One region of the Bradyrhizobium sp. WCU1 genome, then DNA from elsewhere that is predicted to be linked to it. Evidence: riboswitches for the same ligand, from Rfam matches in the RefSeq annotation. Region 1 holds a riboswitch; the other holds the start of a gene.
What was found. Region 1 has a riboswitch for glycine ahead of ACTUWL_RS29585 (D-amino acid dehydrogenase). Riboswitches for the same ligand answer to the same signal wherever they lie in the genome.
Positions count from the first base shown of each region.

Region 2: it holds a riboswitch for glycine, as region 1 does, so the genes downstream of both, gcvT (glycine cleavage system aminomethyltransferase GcvT) here and ACTUWL_RS29585 (D-amino acid dehydrogenase) in region 1, are expected to answer to the same signal.

Region 1 is NZ_CM130280.1:6,326,238-6,336,375, reverse strand. Features, by position in the region: gene ACTUWL_RS29605 (phospholipase D-like domain-containing protein) at 1-1,880, opposite strand, end outside; gene ACTUWL_RS29600 (hypothetical protein) at 2,255-2,572, shown strand; gene ACTUWL_RS29595 (ABC transporter substrate-binding protein) at 2,708-4,327, opposite strand; gene ACTUWL_RS29590 (M20/M25/M40 family metallo-hydrolase) at 4,613-5,743, shown strand; glycine riboswitch at 5,835-5,941, shown strand; glycine riboswitch at 5,945-6,060, shown strand; gene ACTUWL_RS29585 (D-amino acid dehydrogenase) at 6,129-7,436, shown strand; gene ACTUWL_RS29580 (hypothetical protein) at 7,563-7,748, shown strand; gene ACTUWL_RS29575 (ArgE/DapE family deacylase) at 7,745-9,043, shown strand; gene ACTUWL_RS29570 (ABC transporter permease) at 9,307-10,138, shown strand, end outside.
Region 2 is NZ_CM130280.1:6,169,744-6,179,881, forward strand. Features, by position in the region: gene recA (recombinase RecA) at 1-983, shown strand, start outside; gene ACTUWL_RS28825 (hypothetical protein) at 1,074-2,039, shown strand; gene ACTUWL_RS28830 (acyl-CoA thioesterase) at 2,045-2,482, opposite strand; gene gcvP (aminomethyl-transferring glycine dehydrogenase) at 2,707-5,580, opposite strand; gene gcvH (glycine cleavage system protein GcvH) at 5,592-5,957, opposite strand; gene gcvT (glycine cleavage system aminomethyltransferase GcvT) at 5,976-7,121, opposite strand; glycine riboswitch at 7,262-7,356, opposite strand; gene alaS (alanine--tRNA ligase) at 7,559-10,138, shown strand, end outside.

The DNA.
Region 1 (10,138 bases):
TTCGCCTTCACCGGCTTCTTGGCCTTGGCCTTCTTCGGCGATTTCTTGACTGACTTCTTGGTTGACGCCTTGGCGGCAGCCCTCTTGGTCGGCTTCTTGGCTGCCTTCTTGGGGGTCTTCTTGACGGCCCTCTTCTTCGCGGCCCGACCAGCGGTGTTGGGCTGTTGCGCCGCGCCGCCACTGCCAGCACCCCCGACGCGTGCCGGGCGCGGCGGCACCGGCTCCTCCATCCAGAAGTCGAGCTCCTGCTCCTTGCCGCCGCCCGGCTTCCAGCCATCGAGCGAATAGATCTGATCCGCATTGCCGCCGCTGCCGAGATAGCCGCGCCAGGAATAGTGGTCGTAGACGCCGTTGATGTGCAGCGCATAGGCCTGGGCAAGCTTCTTGTTGCCGCGGATGATCACGAGATTCTCGTCATTCTTCTCCGAGGCGGCGACCGAGAAATTGTGCGATCCGGTGATGACCGCGCAATCGTCGGAGAACGGATCGATCACGATGGTCTTGGAATGCACGATCGCGATCATCCCCGCATTGCGGATCTGCGACACGCTGAACTCGACATCGGCCCACGACGGTTCGTTCGTGGCGTTGACGCCATGCGGCAACTGCACGTCGTCATGGAAGGATTGCGCCGGCGCGCCCGATTTCACGACCTGGCCGCCGACCGAGACGATGTTGCCGTTCTTGCTGGGCATCATCGTCGACACCACGCCGCGGACGTACATGTCGTTCTGCTGCGCGCGGTCGAGCAGTGCGCTCAGCAGCGGCGACTGGCCCGGCATGAACATCAGGAAGAGCGCGCCGTCCTTGGCGTTCTTGATCAGGTCCAGCACCGGCTTGAACTCCGCCTCGCCGTTGGTCGCGGCGAAGTAGACCGAGATGTTGCTGTCGTTGGTCGGAGAGGAATTCGACGCCTTCAGCGCCGCCGGCATGGCGTTGCCCGCGGCGACCAGCTTGCCCCACTGATCGAGGTAGCGCTTGGCGATCACCGCATTCTCGATGATCAGCACATTGTTGAGCTGCGTGCACAGCCCGGTGGTGGTCCAGTTCGTGCTTCCGGTCAGCACACGGATGGCGTTGCCATGCGCGTCGCTTTCGACCACGAACTTGTTGTGAACGCTGGGCGACGACCTGCCCGCATTCGACAGGTCGCGATGCTTGACCGTCAGGCCGGCGCTACTGAGCTCGCCCGCGATGTTCGGTTTGGTCGCACTGCCATTGCCGAGCAGGACGTTGCCGCGGCTGCCGAACGGCTTCAGCGCGCCGACCAGTTCCTCGTCATTCATCTCGTAGATGGCGGCATGCACCTGGCTGCCGCGCAGGTCGGCATCATGCAGAAAGCCCAGGATCTCGTGCAGGGCGTCGCCGGACAAATAGCGCCGCGCCTGGTTGGCCGGATCGGACAGGCCCTTGACGAAATTGCGCAGCGCGTCGTCGGTCGTATTGCCCTTCACGAAGCGGCTGACGATCTGGGACATCAACGTGCCCCGGTTGAAATAGGCCGACAGGCCGCCGCCCGCATCGCCGGAAGCGACCGTCGGCGCCGTCCATGCCGACACCGAGGCGGGATCGGGCGTGAAGGTGCCGTTCGCACCATTGTTCATCGCGGTGACGCGGTAGGAGACGTTGTCGGTGTCGACGACGCTGTGATCGGTCCAGATGCAGCGCCGGAACGGCGATTGAGTCGAGGAGATGCCGGCGTCCGCCACCGGCTTCTCGCCGGGCTTCGGCGGAATGCGGTTGGACAGCACGGTCGTCTGCTGCGTGATGTTGTTGCGCCGCTCGAGCTGGAAACCGACCCAGTCGTTGGACCAGGTGCCCGGCTGCCAGGCGATCAGGATATCGTCGGCGTTCGCATAGGCCTTGACATTGATTGTCATGATAATTTCCCCGAAGCTGGGTGAATCCATCGGTGCGAAACAATGGACGCCGCCGTGCACGGCTGGTGATGCATCCCGGGCGGCGCCGACACCAGCCCGTAGAACAATACCTCGATAACCCAAGGTAGATTGTGAAATAGACGACAACTTGCCAGGCAAAATCGGCGCGGCGCGACCGCCGTCAAACCCTTTGCGAGCGCCCATTGGCATGCCAGGGCGCGCGGCCGGCCCGCATCACCTCATCGTGTCCACCGGCTGTGGCGAGGTTCACACGCCGTGCTCGCCGACTGTGGTATTGTCGAGGCGTTGGAAAATTCCTGCCGCGCATTTCGCGGCTCTCGCATTCCGAGATCAAATGTCTTTGGAGCTGGGCGATGACGATTGCTGATCGCAATCGGATTGCCGGTCGCAATCAGATTGACAACACCGCGCCGGACCATGGCGCTTCCCTGCTCGAGCACGGCGACGACGCCGCTCATTGCAGCAACGGGCTCAATGCGCAGAGATTCCGCGAAGCACCGCCCGACGAACGCGCGATCTACCAACGATGGATCCGCGGCGCGATCGTGTCGTGCGTGCTGCTGGCGCTGGCCGCTGGCGCGGCGGTCTGGATGAGCGGCGGCAACGCCGGACAGACGCAGCTCACGAGCCTGTCGAGCACGAGCAGCGCGAGATCGGGCCACATGCCCTAGCGGCCATCGGTTCGGTCCGATCACTGCTTCATTGTCGTCGTGCTGCAGGCGGGCGCATGCCTCGCCGCACGCGGCGACGCAAACGAAAATGGCCGGGGACGAGCCCCGGCCATTCCATTCTGAATCAAGGCGCGCTTACTCGGACTTGTCGATGTTCCAGAAGATCGGCGTCGCCGGGCCGTCGAGCACACCGGTCAGCGACTTCCGCCATGCGCTCGGTCCCTGATACTGGCCCAGCGGGATGTAGATGACCTGCTCGTAGGCTTCCTTCTGGATATCGGATGCGATCTTCTTCTGCTCGTCGAGCGACGGCGCGCGGACGAAGGCATCCTTCAGCTGTTCGATTTTCGGATCATCGGCCCAGCCGAACCAGCCGCCATTCTTGCCCTGGCCGCCGATCGAGAGGTTGGCGATCGGGTTGGAGACGTCGGCGCTCACCCAGTTGGTGAAGAACATGTTCCAGCCACCGTCCTTCGGCGCCTTCTGGCTGGCGCGGCGAGTCACCACGGTCTGCCAGTCGGTCGCCTGCAGATCGACCTTGAAGCCGGCGTCGCGCAGCTGCTGGGCAACGACGACCGGCTGCGCCTTCAGCGTGGTGACGTCGCCGGGCGCCATGATGACGACCGGCGTGCCGTCGTAACCCGACTCGGCGAGTGCCTTCTTGGCCGCCGCCATGTCGCCTCCCTTCGCCAGCGTCTCGCCACCGATCTCCGACGCGAATGGCGTGTCGCAGATGAAGAACGCGACACAGGTCTTGTAATACTTGGGATTGCCGACCAGCGCGTCGAGCACCTGTTTCTGGTTGATCGCCAGCAGCGCCGCCTGGCGAACCTTGATGTTGTCGAAGGGCGGATAGAGGAAGTTCATGCGGCCAAGCGTCTGGAAGCCGAACTTGTTCAGCGTCTCGACCTTGATGTCCTTGTCGGCCTCGAGGATCGACAACGTGTCGAACGACGGGTTCTCCACGAAATCGATATCGCCGGACTGCAGCGCGTTCATCGCCGTCTGCGCGTCGGCCATCGTGACCCACTCGACGCGGTCGACCTTGACGACCTTGCCGCCCGCGGTCCAGCTCGCCGGCTCCTTGCGCGGCACGTAGTCCTTGTTCTTGACGTAGACCGCCTTGACGCCCGGCTGGAATTCCGCCTGGACGAATTTGAAGGGGCCCGAACCGATCTGTTCCGGGATCGGCTTGTCCGGCGGCGTTTCGGCGAGCCGCTTCGGCATCATGAAGGCGACGCGCGACGACGGCTTGCCGATCGAATCCAGCACCAGGCCGTAGGGCTCCTTCAGCTTCAGCGTGATCGTCTTGGCATCGGTGGCCTCAAGGCTCGCCGTGAAGTCCATCAGCTTCTGGCCCATGCCGTCGACCTTGGCCCAGCGCTTCAGCGACGCGACGCAGTCTTCGGCGGTCACCGGCGTGCCGTCATGCCACTTCAGGCCGTCGCGCAGCGTGAACGTGTAGGTCAGCTTGTCGTCGGAGACCTTCCAGTCCGCCATCTGCGGCTCGATCTTGAAGTTGGAGTCGGTCGCCACCAGCGTGTCGTAGACCATGTAGCCATGGTCGCGCGTGATGTAGGCCGTGGTCAGGATCGGATCGATGACGCGCAGATCCGAATGCATTACCGCGGTGATGGTCTTGTCCGCGGCCACGGCGTGTTGCGTAAACGACAATTCCTGCGGCGCGAACGACAGCGCGACCGCCGTCAACGCAGCCGCTAGCGTGCGGCGCTTCCAACGCGAGATAGGGAACATGAAATCTCTCCTGACGTGTAACTGGTCAAAGCCGGCTTATTCGTTATGCATGCGGTTCGTTATTTGGCGAACTAACATGCTGTATGGCTTGTGAAATCGAGACTTGCATCAAGCGCAATGCGCGTCAATCGGTTTCGGGCGAGATCAAACGTATACGAACGAATGAACGAGAAGCCTGGTGCATTTTGACTTTACAAAATCGTCGCCTGAGCCTTTCGTGCGATAAGCATGCGCGCAGGTACGGATATGCGTAGTCATGCAATCAAACAACTAGAGAGAAACGACATGAACCCAGCCAATCTTCCGTTTGATTCCGAAGCGATGCTGCAGGGCCTGCGCAGCTGGGTGGAATGCGAAAGCCCGACATGGGATGCGGCTGCGGTCGAACGCATGCTCGGTCTCGCCGCGCGCGAGATGGCGATCATGGGCGCGACGATCGAACGCATCGCGGGACGCCAGGGCTTTGCCGGCTGCGTCCGCGCCCGTTTCCCCCATCCGAAGCAAGGCCAGCCCGGCATCCTGATTGCCGGCCATCTCGACACCGTGCACCCGGTCGGCACCATCGAGAAGCTGCAATGGCGGCGCGAAGGCAACAAGTGCTTCGGGCCCGGCATCTTCGACATGAAGGGCGGCAACTATCTGTCGATCGAAGCGATCCGGCAATTGGCTCGCGCGTCCTTCACGACGCCGCTGCCGATCACGGTGCTGTTCACGCCCGATGAAGAGGTCGGCACGCCCTCGACGCGCGACATCATCGAGGCCGAGGCCGCACGCAACAAATATGTGCTGGTGCCGGAGCCCGGCCGGCCGAACAACGGTGTCGTCACCGGCCGCTACGCGATCGCGCGCTTCAACCTCGAAGCCACCGGCAAGCCGAGCCATGCCGGCGCGACGCTGTCCTCCGGCCGTTCCGCGATCCGGGAAATGGCCCGGCAGATCATCGCTATCGACGGCATGACCACCGAGGACTGTACCTTCTCGGTCGGCGTCGTGCATGGCGGCCAATGGGTCAATTGCGTCGCGACCACCTGCACCGGCGAAGCGCTCAGCATGGCCAAGCGCCAGGCCGATCTCGACCGCGGCGTCGAGCGCATGCTGGCGCTGTCAGGCACGGCCAACGACGTCACTTTCAAGGTGACGCGCGGCGTCACCCGCCCGGTATGGGAGCCGGATGCCGGCACCATGGCGCTGTATGAAAAGGCAAAAGGCCTCGCAGCGGCGATGGGCCTCGACCTGCCGCATGGCAGCGCCGGCGGCGGATCGGACGGCAACTTCACCGGCGCAATGGGCATCCCGACGCTCGACGGCCTCGGCGTTCGCGGCGCCGATGCGCATACGCTCAACGAACACATTGAGGTCGACAGCCTTGCCGAGCGCGGCCGCCTGATGGCGGCACTGCTGGCGACGCTCGACTGACGTCGATTGCACTGCACAACACGTTGGCACTGCCAGATCGAAATTTAGCCTTGTCCATTTTTGAGGCTTCGCCTACGGTCCGGCCGTCCAACTCGACGATGCGGGAGAGATCGAAGCGACAACATTCGTGTTGTCAGCTTCGGCGCCGACGGAGCAACCGCCCCGGAAACTCTCAGGCAAAAGGACTGTATCGTCAGGACGATCTGGAGAGAGACGGACACGACCGCACATCAAGGGCCGTGACGTCCACCGAAGGGGATAGTTCGCGATCGGGCACAGGTCCGATGCGGATCAAGCTCTCAGGTACCGTGACAGATGGGGCGCTGAAACAGCCGGTTGCACCGGCGGTTCGGCGACTCTAATCCACGGGAGCCTGAAGACCACCATGCCACACATTGCGATCATCGGCGCCGGCATCACCGGCGTGACGACGGCCTATGCCCTGCTCGAGCGCGGCTACCGGGTGACTGTCCTCGACAGGCATCGCTACGCCGCGATGGAGACCTCGTTCGCCAACGGCGGACAGCTTTCCGCCAGCAATGCCGAAGTCTGGAACAGCGCCGCGACCATTCTCAAGGGGCTGCGCTGGATGCTGCGAAGCGACGCTCCGCTGTTGATGAATCCGAAGCCGAGCTGGCACAAATATTCCTGGATCGGCGAATTCGTCGGCAGCATCACCCGTTATCGCGCCAACACCATCGAGACCACACGGCTCGCAATCGAAGCGCGCAAGTATCTGTTCTCAATCGCGCAGCGCGAGAACATCGCCTTCGATCTCGAGCGCCGCGGCATCCTGCACGTCTATCACGACAAGGCCGGCTTCGACGCGGGCCTGCGCGTCAACACGCTGCTGCAACAAGGCGGCCTCGACCGACGTCCGGTGACGGCGGACGAAATCCGCACCCTCGAACCCGCGCTGCAGACGAGCTGCTATGGCGGCTTCTTTACGCCGTCGGATGCGACCGGCGATATCCACAAGTTCACGCGCGGTCTCGCCGAGGCCTGCATCCGTCGCGGCGCGAGCTTTGTCCATGAAGCCGATGTCGACACCATCGCGCGCGGCGATGACGGTTTCCGCATCGGCTGGAACGACGTCGCTTCGCATGACGCCGAGGTCGCGCAACGGCACGAGCTGCAGGCCGACGGCATCGTCATCTGCGCCGGCGTGGCAAGCCGCCACTTCGCAAGCCTGCTCAACGACCGCGTCAACGTCTATCCGGTGAAGGGCTACTCGATCACGGTGCAGCTCGATGCGCCGCAAAGCCGCGACGCTGCGCCGACCGTCAGCCTGCTCGATGAAGCGGCAAAAATCGTCACCAGCCGGCTCGGCGCCGACCGCTTCCGCGTCGCCGGCACCGCCGAGTTCAACGGCTTCAACCGCGATATCCGCGCCGACCGCATCCAGCCGCTGGTGGATTGGGTGCGGCATCATTTTCCGGGGATCGATACATCGAAGGTCGTGCCGTGGGCGGGCCTGCGCCCGATGATGCCGAACATGATGCCGGTGGTGCGCTCGGGACGGATTCCTGGCGTGTTCTACAACACCGGCCACGGTCATCTCGGCTGGACACTCTCGGCCGCGACGGCACAGATGATCGCGGGTGCGATCGATGACTGGCGCGACCTCGACACGCCTTCAATGGTGCCATCGCAGGCCGATGCGATCGAGCCTGCCCGCGCAGCTTTCCCCTAATCATCCGACCGGAGAGGAAGAATATGTGCGTATTTGCGTGTGTCCAAGTCGGGATTCGCTGGGAATCGCCGCGTGACAACGATTAGCGTCGTAATGGGGAAAAGCGCTTCAGCGCGGGAGGGGACAATGCGCATTGGGGTCACGGGCACGCATGGCATTGCGGCCCGGAGCGGCATTCCGGCCGGCACGCGTGTCGTTGGCAATCGCTTCGGCGGACCGATACGCAATCTCGCCATCGGCACGCGCATCGGTTGCGCGCGCCATCTTTCCGAAACGCTCATTGCTCAAGGCTCCACGAAAGGCGCGACATGACAACCGGGACGTTGACCAAGGCGGATCAGATTGCCGCCGAGTTGTGCGCGGCCGTCGATCGAAACTTCGACGATCAGATCGCGTTCCTGTCGCGCATGGTGCAATTCCGCAGCCTGCGTGGACAGGAGGCGCCACAGCAACATTGGCTGGCCGAGCAATTCGCCAAGCGCCGCTACGACGTCGATGCATTCAGCCTTGCGGACGTCAACCTGATGAGCCATCCGAAAGCAGCACCGATGGACGGCATCGATCTTGCCGGATCGCAGCAGGTCGTTGCGACGCTCAACAGCAAGGGCAGCGGGCGCAGCCTGATCCTGCAAGGTCATATCGACGTGGTGCCTGAAGGGCCTGCTGACCTTTGGGACCAGCCGCCGTTCTCGGGCGCCGTGCAGGACGGCTGGATGTTCGGGCGTGGCGCGCAAGACATGAAGGCCGGCGTCTCGGCAATGATCTTCGCGCTCGATGCGATCCGCGACGCCGGCTATGTTCCGGGCGGACGCATCCATCTGCAGACCGTGACCGAGGAAGAGAGCACCGGCAACGGCGCATTGTCGACGTTGATCCGCGGCTATCGCGCCGACGCCTGCCTCATTCCCGAACCAACCGGACACACGCTGACGCGTGCCCAGGTCGGCGCCGTCTGGTTCCGCCTGCGCGTCCGCGGCACGCCGGTGCATGTCGCCTATTCGGAAACCGGGACAAGCGCCATCCTGTCGGCGATGCATCTGGTGCGCGCGTTTCAGGATTACACCAAGGCGCTCAATGCCCGGGCGCTCGACAACAGCTGGTTCCGCAGCGTCAAGAACCCGATCAAGTTCAACGTCGGGATCATCAAGGGCGGCGATTGGGCCAGTTCGACCGCGGCCTGGTGCGAACTGGATTGCCGTCTCGGCCTGCTGCCGGGCGAAACGCCGCAGCAGGCGATGCAGGGCATCGAGGAGTGCCTGGCCGACGCGCACAAGGCCGACGAGTTCCTGTCCGGCAATCCGGCTGAACTGGTGTGGAGCGGCTTTCAGGCCGACGCAGCGGTCTGCGAGCCCGGCAGCGAAGCGGAAGCAGCCCTGTCGGCTGCCCATCATTGCGTCTTCCAGGCTCCGATGCAGGAGCGCCTGTCGACGGCCGTCAACGACACCCGCTACTATTGTGTCGATTACGGCATCCCTGCACTTTGCTATGGTCCTTACGGTGTCGGCCCACATGCGTTCAACGAACGTGTCGAGCTCGACAGCCTTCGCAAGACAACGCAGAGCATCGCACTGTTCGCCGCCAACTGGTGCGGCGTGATGAGAGCGTGAATGAACGTGTCGCTTCAGCTCGGTGGCACACGACGACAAGTGCAATTCGAAATAGCAGCATCAGACCAGGGAAGGCCGCCAACGGCACGACCCTCGCCTTGATATAACGTCGCCATTGGCACAGTATTTGCCTGCAAATTCATCACGTTCGCGCTGGCTTTGACACAAGACGCAGAAGCGCATGAGACACATCACGGGGACACCATGAGTATGATGCGGCCCAGCCTTCGCTTCACACCATCTGACGGCAGGAGATAGCAGCGATGATCGGATATCTGCTTCGCCGCATCCTCGCTGCCATTCCCGTGATGGGCGTGGTGGCCCTGTTCGTGTTCCTGTTGCTGCGGCTGACGCCGGGCGACCCCGCCGCAATCCTCGCCGGCGACAATGCGACGCCGGAACAGCTCGAGCGCATCCGTACCTCGCTTGGTCTGAACGAGCCGATCTACATCCAGTTCTACACCTGGGTCGCGAAGCTCCTGCACGGCGACCTCGGCGTCTCCCTGATCTCGAACAAGCCGATCCTCGAGATGATCGGCCCGCGCCTCGAGCCGTCGATCTCGGTCGCGCTCGCCACCATCGTCCTCTCGATCCTGGTCGCGGTGCCGCTCGGCGTCATCGCGGCGTGGAAGCACGGCACCTGGATCGACCGCTGCGTGATGGGGCTGTCGGTGCTCGGCTTCTCGGTGCCGGTGTTCGTGATCGGCTATGTGCTGATCCAGGTGTTCGCGATCGATCTGCGCTGGGTGCCGGTGCAGGGCTTCAAGAGCATCTCGGCCGGCTTCGGTCCGTTCTTCGAGCGCATCATCCTGCCGACCTGCACCCTCTCCTTCATCTATGTGGCACTGATCGCGCGCATGACCCGGGCCTCGATGCTCGATGTGCTGGGTGAAGATTACGTCCGCACCGCGCGCGCCAAGGGCATCGGCGAGACCGGCGTGCTGCTGCGCCACGCACTGCGCAACGCCGCGGTGCCGGTGATCACCGTGATCGGCTCCGGCTTCGCACTGCTGATCTCCGGCGTCGTCGTCACCGAAAGCGTGTTCAACCTGCCCGGCATCGGCCGCCTCACCGTCGATGCGGTGCTGGCGCGCG
Region 2 (10,138 bases), 160 kb from region 1:
TGATGAAGCTCGGCAAGAACGACCGTTCGATGGACGTCGAGACGGTGTCGTCGGGATCGCTCGGGCTCGATATCGCGCTCGGCGTCGGTGGCCTGCCGAAGGGCCGCATCGTCGAGATCTACGGGCCGGAATCGTCGGGCAAGACCACGCTGGCGCTGCACACTGTGGCGGAAGGCCAGAAGAAGGGCGGCATCTGCGCCTTCATCGACGCTGAACACGCGCTCGATCCGGTCTATGCCCGCAAGCTCGGCGTCAACATCGACGAGCTGCTGATCTCGCAGCCGGACACCGGCGAGCAGGCGCTGGAAATCTGCGACACGCTGGTGCGCTCGGGTGCGGTGGATGTGCTGGTGATCGACTCGGTTGCGGCGCTGGTGCCGAAGGCCGAGCTCGAGGGTGAAATGGGCGATGCGCTGCCGGGCCTGCAGGCGCGGCTGATGAGCCAGGCGCTGCGCAAGCTCACCGCCTCGATCAACAAGTCGAATACGATGGTGATCTTCATCAACCAGATCCGCATGAAGATCGGCGTGATGTACGGCTCGCCGGAAACCACCACCGGCGGCAATGCGCTGAAATTCTATGCCTCGGTCCGCCTCGACATCCGCCGCATCGGCGCGATCAAGGAGCGCGACGAGGTGGTCGGCAACACCACCCGCGTCAAGGTGGTGAAGAACAAGCTGGCGCCGCCCTTCAAGCAGGTCGAGTTCGACATCATGTACGGCGAGGGCGTCTCCAAGATGGGTGAGATCCTCGACCTCGGCGTCAAGGCCGGCCTCGTCGAGAAGTCCGGCGCCTGGTTCTCCTATGACAGCCAGCGGCTCGGCCAGGGACGCGAGAATTCCAAGGCCTTCCTGCGCGCCAATCCCGACATCACCACCAAGATCGAAGCCGCGATCCGGCAGAACTCCGGCCTGATCTCCGAGCAGATCCTCGCCGGCACGCCGGAGCGTGACGCCGACGGCGAGGAGCCGACGGAAGAGTAAGGCTCAATCATTTCGCTGCAAGCGGGCGCTGAGGACGTTGAGTTGCCGACGTCTTCGGCGCCCGTTTTGTTTTGGGTTCGGCGAGGTTGGATGATGAAGCGTTTGATTCTGACTGGTTCCGGTATCCGTCTCGCGCGCTCAGGTCTGGCAGAAGCGGTCATTGAATTTCGCTTTCGCTTCGTTGGGGGGCCGTTGCCCCCGGCAGAAGAGTTCGAAGATTATTTTGGCGCGCGTTCAGGCCAGGGCCCGGGTCGTCATTGGTCGGATTGGTGTTCATGGAGATTGTTCTCCGATGAAGCGCGGGCTCGCAGGCACCTTTCGTTCGTCGAATATTGCGAACCGTATGACGTTATCGAGCTCTGGTTCGAACAATATCCGAACGATCAGCTGCAGCTGGCCTTCCTTCTGGCTTTTTTCGGATATCATCCCGAGACAGCGGCCAGATTGAAGTTGCGTCTTGTTGATTTCGATCTGACGATGCCGGCTGAACAGATGCCCGAGCCAGAGGATGTGTTGACGGTCGACGTCGGCCCGGTCGAACTCAATACCGGAAGTGCAATCTGGTCGGCGTATCGCGCAGCCACCCCAATGCCTTTTCTGGATTGCTTGCAGAGTGACCTTAGCTCACTGCCATTTCTGAGGTCGGCGCAGCTTGCCTTGGTTGCAGAATTGCCCTCCCGCACGACGGGGCTTGGCGCAACTGAAATGCGACTTCTTGAGCTGATCGCACGTTACGACGGCTTTTCAGCGCTTGGACTCCTTCATCGTTTCTGGCGCCCCGGAAATGTGTTCGGGGAACTCGAACTTTTCTCATTGCTCGACGGCCTCACGGATGGTCCGTCGCCTGCAGTGACCGATCTCGAACGACCGCAGAGCAAAAGGAGTTGGTACGCGCGCTACGCTGCAAGCTATCCGCGGCTGACCGAGTTCGGCGAAGCGATCATCGCGCACCAGGAAGACTTCAGCAGCCATAACCCGATCGATCGCTGGTGGGGCGGCACGCACCTCACCAACGACAATCTCTGGCGCATTGCTCCGACGCTGACCAAGCCGTAGTCAACTCAACCTGGCGCCAGCGCCTTCTCCCGGCTTGCGACCAGCGCCCGCAGATCCTCCGTGACGGCGACCGATTGGTGGGTTGTCTGGTCGGTCGCGACCCAGATGATCTCGCCGGTGGCGCGCAGGTCGTCGGAGCCCTTGGCGAAGATCGCCAGCGCCAGGTTGATCGAGGAGCGGCCGATCCGCGCGACCCGGACGCAGACCTCGATGTCCTCGTCGAACCGGATCGGCGCCTTGTACTCCACCACCGACTTCACGGTATGGAAGTCGATGCCGGTGCGCGCCACTTCGCCGAGATAGTCGTAGCCGAGCGCGCGGAAATACTCCGTGATCGCGGTGTCGAAATAGGTCAAATAATGGGCGTTGAACACCACGGCCTGCGCGTCGACCTCGGAATAGCGGACGCGAAACGGGAAGTGAAACCAGAATTCCTCGCGCATGTCTCCTCCTGCCGCAGCGTCGGTCGCTCCCGCGCATTCCCTGCGATGGCGCGAATCGCGGACCCGTTGGCTCTACCCGTCTGACCGACTGGATCTAGTGCCTGCGGATGACCAGTCGCCCCAATCCCTACTGTGCATGGGGTTGTTTTTGACGTTTTGAACCGGACCTCGTAGCAACCATCCCCGGTGGACGGTTGCTACGACATCCCGCAACAGAGGCCGCGCTACTCTGCGGCTTCCGCGTAATCTTCGATCGGCGGGCACGAGCACACCAGGTTGCGATCGCCGTAGACATTGTCGACGCGGCCGACCGGGCTCCAGTATTTGTCGGAGCGCGACACGCCAGCCGGGAAGCAGCCCTCGGCGCGGGTATAGGCCCGGTCCCACACATCGTCGGCGATGTCGTGCACGGTGTGCGGGGCGTGGCGCAGCGGCGAGGCCTCGACCTTCCAGCGGCCGCTCTCGATCTCCGCGATCTCGTTGCGGATTGCGATCATGGCGTCGCAGAAGCGGTCGATCTCGAACTTCGATTCCGATTCCGTCGGCTCGATCATCAGCGTGCCCGCCACCGGGAAGCTCATGGTCGGCGCGTGGAAGCCGTAGTCGATCAGCCGCTTGGCGATGTCGTCCACGGTGACGCCGCTGGTCGTCTTCAGCGCCCGCGGATCGACGATGCATTCATGCGCGACGCGACCGCGCTCGTTGCGGTACAGCACCGGGAAATGCGGCTGCAGCTTTGCTGCGATGTAGTTCGCATTGAGGATCGCCACTTCGGTGGCGCGCGTCAGCCCTTCGCCGCCCATCATCAGGATGTAGATGTAGGAGATGGTCAGGATCGACGCCGAGCCGAACGGCGCGGCCGACACCGGGCCGATGGCGTGCGCTGTCGCACCGTCTGTCGAAGGATGGCCCGGCAGATAGGGCGCAAGATGCGCCTTGACGCCGATCGGACCCATGCCGGGGCCGCCGCCGCCATGCGGGATACAGAAGGTCTTGTGCAGATTGAGATGGCTGACATCGGCGCCGTAGTCGCCGGGCCGCGAGAGCCCGACCTGCGCGTTCATGTTGGCGCCATCGAGATAGACCTGCCCGCCATGCGCATGCACGATGTCGCAGATCTCGCTGATATGCTCCTCGAACACGCCGTGGGTCGACGGATAGGTGATCATCACGGCGGCGAGGTTGGCCGAATGCTTCTCGGCCTTGGCGCGGAGATCATTGACGTCGACGTCGCCGCGCGCGTCGCAGGCGACCACCACGACGTCCATGCCGACCATCGCGGCCGAGGCCGGGTTGGTGCCGTGCGCGGAGGAGGGGATCAGGCACACCTTGCGATGCGGCTCGCCGCGCGCGAGATGGTAACCCCGGATCGCAAGGAGTCCGGCATATTCGCCCTGCGCGCCGGAGTTCGGCTGCAGCGACACCGCGTCATAGCCGGTGATGTCGCACAGCCACTGCTCCAGCCGCTTGAAAAGCGCGTGATAGCCCTTGGCCTGATCCGTGGGCGCAAACGGATGCAGATTGCCGAACGCCGGCCAGGTCAGCGGGATCATTTCGGTGGTGGCGTTGAGCTTCATGGTGCAGGAGCCGAGCGGGATCATCGCGCGGTCGAGCGCGAGGTCGCGATCGCTGAGCTTGCGCATGTAGCGCAGCAGTTCGGTCTCCGAACGGTGCGTGTTGAACACCGGATGGGTGAGGAAGGCGCTGCTGCGCCGCAGCTCCTTCGGCAGCGCCTCGCGTGCGCCGGCCTCGATCTCGGCAAAGCTCAGCTTGCCGCCGAACACCCGCCACACCGCCTCGACGGTCTCCGGCGTGGTGGTCTCGTCGAGCGCGATGCCAAGCGTGGTCGCGCCGATCCGCAGGTTGATCCGTTCCGCCTGCGCGCGCGTAACGATCTCGATCTGCTTCGTGCCGGCTTCGACGGTCACGGTATCGAAGAACGCCTCGCTGGTCGGCGTAAAGCCGAGCTTGCGCAGCCCGGCGGCGAGCACGGTGGTGCGGCGATGCACGCCGCGTGCGATATGGGTCAATCCCTCGGGCCCGTGATAGACCGCATACATCGAGGCGATCACGGCGAGCAGCACCTGCGCGGTGCAGATGTTGGAGGTCGCCTTCTCGCGGCGGATATGCTGTTCGCGGGTTTGCAGGGCGAGGCGATAGGCCGGCGCACCACGCGAATCCACCGACAGGCCGACGATGCGGCCGGGCAGCGAGCGCTTCAGCGTGTCGCGCACCGCCATGTAGGCGGCGTGCGGCCCGCCATAGCCCATCGGCACGCCGAACCGCTGTGCCGAGCCGATCGCGATGTCGGCGCCGAGCTCGCCGGGTGAGGTCAGCAGGGTCAGCGACAGCAGGTCCGCGGCAACGATCGCAAGCGCCCCCTTGGCGCGCAGCGATGCGATCGCCGGCCGGAGATCGCGCACCGTGCCGGTCGTGCCCGGATATTGCAGCAACGCGCCGAGCACGTCGGCCTTGTCGAGCTCGGTGAGGGGATCGCCGACCACCAGCGCCCAGCCCAGCGGGGCGGCGCGCGTGCGCATCACGGCGAGCGTCTGCGGATGCACCTCCTTGTCGACGAAGAATACCTTCGCCTTGACCTGCGAGTGGCGCTCGGCGAGCGCCATCGCTTCGGCGGCCGCGGTCGCCTCGTCGAGCAGCGAGGCGTTGGCGACGTCGAGCCCGGTGAGGTCGCAGATCATGGTCTGGAAGTTGAACAGGGCTTCGAGCCGGCCCTGGCTGATCTCCGGCTGATACGGCGTGTACGCCGTGTACCAGGCCGGGTTCTCCAGGATGTTGCGCTGGATCACCGCCGGCAGGATGGTGCCGGAATAGCCTTGGCCGATCAGCGACGTGAATATCTGGTTCTGCGCGGCGAGCTCGCTCATATGCGCGAGCGCCTCGGTCTCGCTCAGCGCGCGGCCGAGATCGAGCGGCGCCTTCTGGCGGATCGACGCGGGCAGCGTCTCATTCATCAGCGCCTGCAGGCTCGCGGCGCCGACCGTCTCCAGCATCGCGTTGACGTCGCGCGGTGAGGGGCCGACGTGGCGGCGGACGAAATCGGTGGCGGCTTCGTTGATCGGCTTGAAGGGCGCGTTCATGGCGTGATCCTTTAGGCGGTGTGCGCGGCGTAGGCGGCCTCGTCCATCAGGCCGCCGAGCTCGCCCTTGTCGGCAATCTTGAGCTTGAAGAACCAGGCTTTGCCGCCGGCATCCGAATTGACCAGCGCGGGCTCGGCGGCGAGCGCCTCGTTGACCTCGATCACCTCGCCGGTGATCGGCGCGTAGACGTCGGAAGCGGCCTTGACGGATTCGACGACGGCGGCGGCCTCGGCCTTCTTCAGGCTGCGTCCGACCTTGGGCAGTTCGACGAACACGACGTCGCCGAGCTGCGACTGCGCGTAGTCGGTGATCCCGATCGTGGCGACGTCGCCCTCGATGCGGAGCCATTCGTGGTCGGACGTGTACAGCGTCGTCATGGAGAGATCCTCTGGCGTTTAGCGTTTGTAGGTATTGGGAACGAAGGGCGTGGACGCGACTTTCAGCGGCAGCCGCTGGCCGCGCAGTTCGGCGAAAACGGTGGTGCCGGCGGCGGAAAGAGCGGTCGGCAGATAACCCATCGCAACCGGTGCATTGAGGCTCGGGCCGAAGCCGCCCGAGGTCACCTTCCCGATCTGCTCGGACGAGGTGGCATCGGCAAACAGCGCGGCGCCCTCGCGCACCGGCGCGCGGCCCTCAGGCTTCAGACCAACGCGGCGGCGGGAAGCGCCTTGTGCGAACTGGCCGAGAATCTTGTCGGCGCCCGGAAAACCGCCGGCGCGAGCGCCGCCGCTGCGGCGGACTTTCTGCACCGACCATTCCAGTGCGCCTTCGACCGGCGTCGTCGTCGTGTCGATGTCATGGCCGTAGAGGCAGAGCCCGGCCTCGAGCCGCAGGCTGTCGCGCGCGCCGAGCCCGATCGGCAGCACGTCGGGATTGTCGAGCAGCGCAGTGACCAGGGCCTCCGCCTTGTGGGCCGGAACGGAAATCTCAAAACCGTCCTCGCCGGTATAGCCGGAGCGTGAGACGAAGCAGTCGATGTCGGCGACGCGGCGCGGGCCGGCGTCCATGAATTTCATCGAACTGACATCTGCACAAAGCTTCGCCAGAGCCGATTCGGCCTTCGGGCCTTGCAGCGCGATCAGCGCGCGGTCAGCCAGCGACAGGATCTCGCAAGCATCGGTGAGATGCGCGCGCAGATGCGCCTCGTCCTCGGCCTTGCAGGCGGCGTTGACCACCAGGAACAAATGATCGCCGAAATTCGCGACCATCAAATCGTCGAGCAGGCCGCCGTCATCGTTGGTGAATTGCGCGTAGCGCTGCCGTCCCGGCGCGATGCCGGCAATGTCCTGCGGCACCAGTTTTTCCAGCGCCAGCGCCGCGTCGCCGACCTTGCCGGATTTGGCCCTCAGCACGAGCTGTCCCATGTGGGACACGTCGAACAGGCCGGCGTCCTTGCGGGTGTGCAGGTGCTCCTTGAGCACGCCGGCCGTGTACTGCACCGGCATGTCGTAGCCGGCGAACGGGACCATCTTGGCGCCGCGCGCCAGATGCAGCGCATGCAGCGGGGTCTGTTTCAGCGGGGAAGTTTCGTGCGCAAGCATCACAGGGCCCTCGCGGTTCCCACGGGGACCTATTTCCCCTTGAGGAACCTGCAGAAAGCCCCATCTGTCGCTGTGCCTGAGAGTATTATCCCGTCGGCGGACGCAATCGGGGACAACCCCAGCGCCTCTTTCCAGATGTCAGACGTCACGCGGTCCTTTTGCCTGAGAGTTTCCGGGGCGGTTGCTCCTTCGGCGCCGGCCCAAAGAAAGGCCGGTCTCTCCCGACGTGACGGGTTAACAGGCCAGTAGAAAACACGCCGCCGCCAAGCCTGTCAACGCAGCTGCAACAACTATCCAATGGGCTTTGTGCTGCCGCGGCAAGCCCATGATCCGGCTGCACAGTTTCTGGACACCGCAGCTGGCAATGTCTAAAAGCGTTCGGCCGGAAATGACGCCTTTTTGCGACTGGCCGGCCCCATTTTTCCGATTGGATGAACATGAGCAGCGTCAACGACATCAGGTCGACATTTCTGAACTTCTTCAAGGAGAACGGCCACGAGATCGTGGCGTCGTCGCCTCTGGTGCCGCGCAACGACCCGACCCTGATGTTCACCAATGCCGGCATGGTGCAGTTCAAGAACGTCTTCACCGGCGTCGAGAAGCGCGGCTATCAGCGCGCCACGACCTCGCAGAAATGCGTCCGCGCCGGCGGCAAGCACAACGACCTCGACAATGTCGGCTACACCGCGCGCCATCTCACCTTCTTCGAGATGCTCGGCAACTTCTCGTTCGGCGACTACTTCAAGGAACGCGCGATCGAGCTCGCCTGGAATCTGATTACCAGGGATTTCGGGCTGAAGAAGGACAAGCTGCTCGTCACCGTCTACCACACCGACGACGAGGCGGCCGGCTACTGGAAGAAGATCGCGGGCTTCTCGGACGATCGCATCATCCGCATCCCGACCTCGGACAATTTCTGGGCGATGGGCGACACCGGCCCGTGCGGTCCGTGCTCCGAGATCTTCATCGATCGCGGCGAGCACATCTGGGGCGGACCTCCCGGCAGCCCGGAAGAGGATGGCGATCGGTTCCTCGAATTCTGGAACCTGGTGTTCATGCAGTACGAGCAGGTGACGAAGGAGGAGCGCGTGGCGCTGCCGCGTCCCTCGATCGACACCGGCATGGGCCTGGAGCGTATGGCCTGCATCCTGCAGGGCGTCGAGAGCGTGTTCGAGACCGATCTGTTCCGCCATCTGATCGATGCGGCTTCCTCGGCGCTCGGTCATGGGCCGAACGCGCAGAACGTCGCGTCGTACCGGGTGATCGCCGACCATCTGCGTTCGTCGGCGTTCCTGATCGCCGACGGCGTGCTGCCCTCGAACGAGGGCCGCGGCTACGTGCTGCGCCGGATCATGCGCCGCGCGATGCGCCATGCGCAGCTGCTCGGCGCGAGCGAGCCGCTGATGCATCGCCTGGTCTGGGCGCTGGTCCGCGAGATGGGCCAGGCCTATCCGGACCTGGTGCGCGCGGAGAAGCTGATCGAGGAGACGCTGCAGCTCGAAGAGACCCGCTTCCGCAAGACGCTGGTGCGGGGCCTGTCGATCCTCGACGAGAAGAGCGCCGGCCTCAAGAAGGGCGACATGTTCGACGGCGACACCGCGTTCACGCTGTACGACACCTACGGCTTCCCGCTGGATTTGACACAGGACGCGTTGAAGTCGCGCGGCATCAGCGTCGACCAGGCATCGTTCACCGATGCAATGAACCGCCAGCGCGAGAAGGCGCGCGCCTCCTGGGCCGGATCGGGCGAGGCGGCAACCGAGACGATCTGGTTTCCGCTGCGCGAGAAGCTCGGCGCAACGGAGTTTTTGGGCTATGAGACCGAGAGCGCGGAAGGCGCGGTGACGGCGCTGGTCAAGGACGGCGCCGAGGTCGATAGCCTCAAGGCCGGCGAGAGCGGCGCGATCGTGCTGAACCAGACGCCGTTCTACGCGGAGTCCGGCGGCCAGGTCGGCGATATCGGCGTGCTCACGGGCGAGGGCGTCAAATTCCGCGTCACCGACATGCAGAAGAAGGCCGGCGATCTGTTCGTGCATGTCGGCACGGTGGAGCAGGGCACGCTGAAGGCCGGCACGGCGCTGCAGCTCGAGGTCGACCACGCCAGGCGTTCGTCGATCCGCGCCAACCATTCCGCGACGCATCTGTTGCACGAGGCGCTGCGCCAGGTGCTCGGCGATCACATTGCGCAGCGTGGCTCGCTGGTCGCGCCCGATCGCCTGCGCTTCGACTTCGTGCATCCGAAGCCGATCACGCCCGAAGAACTCGCCCGGGTCGAGGACATCGCCAACGATGTCGTGCTCGAGAATGACGAGGTGACGACCCGCGTCATGGCTGTCGACGATGCCCGTGAGGCCGGTGCGCGTGCGCTGTTCGGCGAGAAATACGGCGACGAGGTCCGCGTCGTCTCGATGGGCAAGAGCGCCCGCGAGCATGGCCAGAACGCGCTCGGCTGGTCGGTCGAGCTCTGCGGCGGCACCCATGTCCGCCGCACCGGCGACATCGGCCTGATCTCGGTGACCAGCGAGAGCGCGGTCGCCTCCGGCGTCCGCCGCATCGAGGCGCTGACCGGGCGTCATGCGCGCAAGCATGCCAACGACACCATGGCGCTGGCCAAGACCGCGGCGGCCGAGCTGCGCACCACGATCGAGGACGTCCCGGCGCGCATCACAGCGCTGATGGAGGAGCGCAAGAAGCTCGAGCGCGACCTGTCCGATGCCCGGAAGAAGCTCGCGATGGGCGGCGGCGGTGCGTCGAACGGCGCGGCCTCGGCCGTTCGCGAGGTCGGCAATGTCAAGCTGCTGGCGCGCGCGGTCGAGGGCGTCGAGACCAAGGATTTGAAGAGCCTGGTCGATGACGGCAAGAAGCAGATCGGCTCCGGCGTGGTCGCGATCGTCGGCGTCACCGAGGACGGCAAGGCCGGCATCGTGGTCGGCGTCACCGCCGATCTGACCTCGCGGTTCAACGCGGTCGAACTGGTGCGCAAGGGCTCCGAGGTGCTCGGCGGCAAGGGCGGCGGC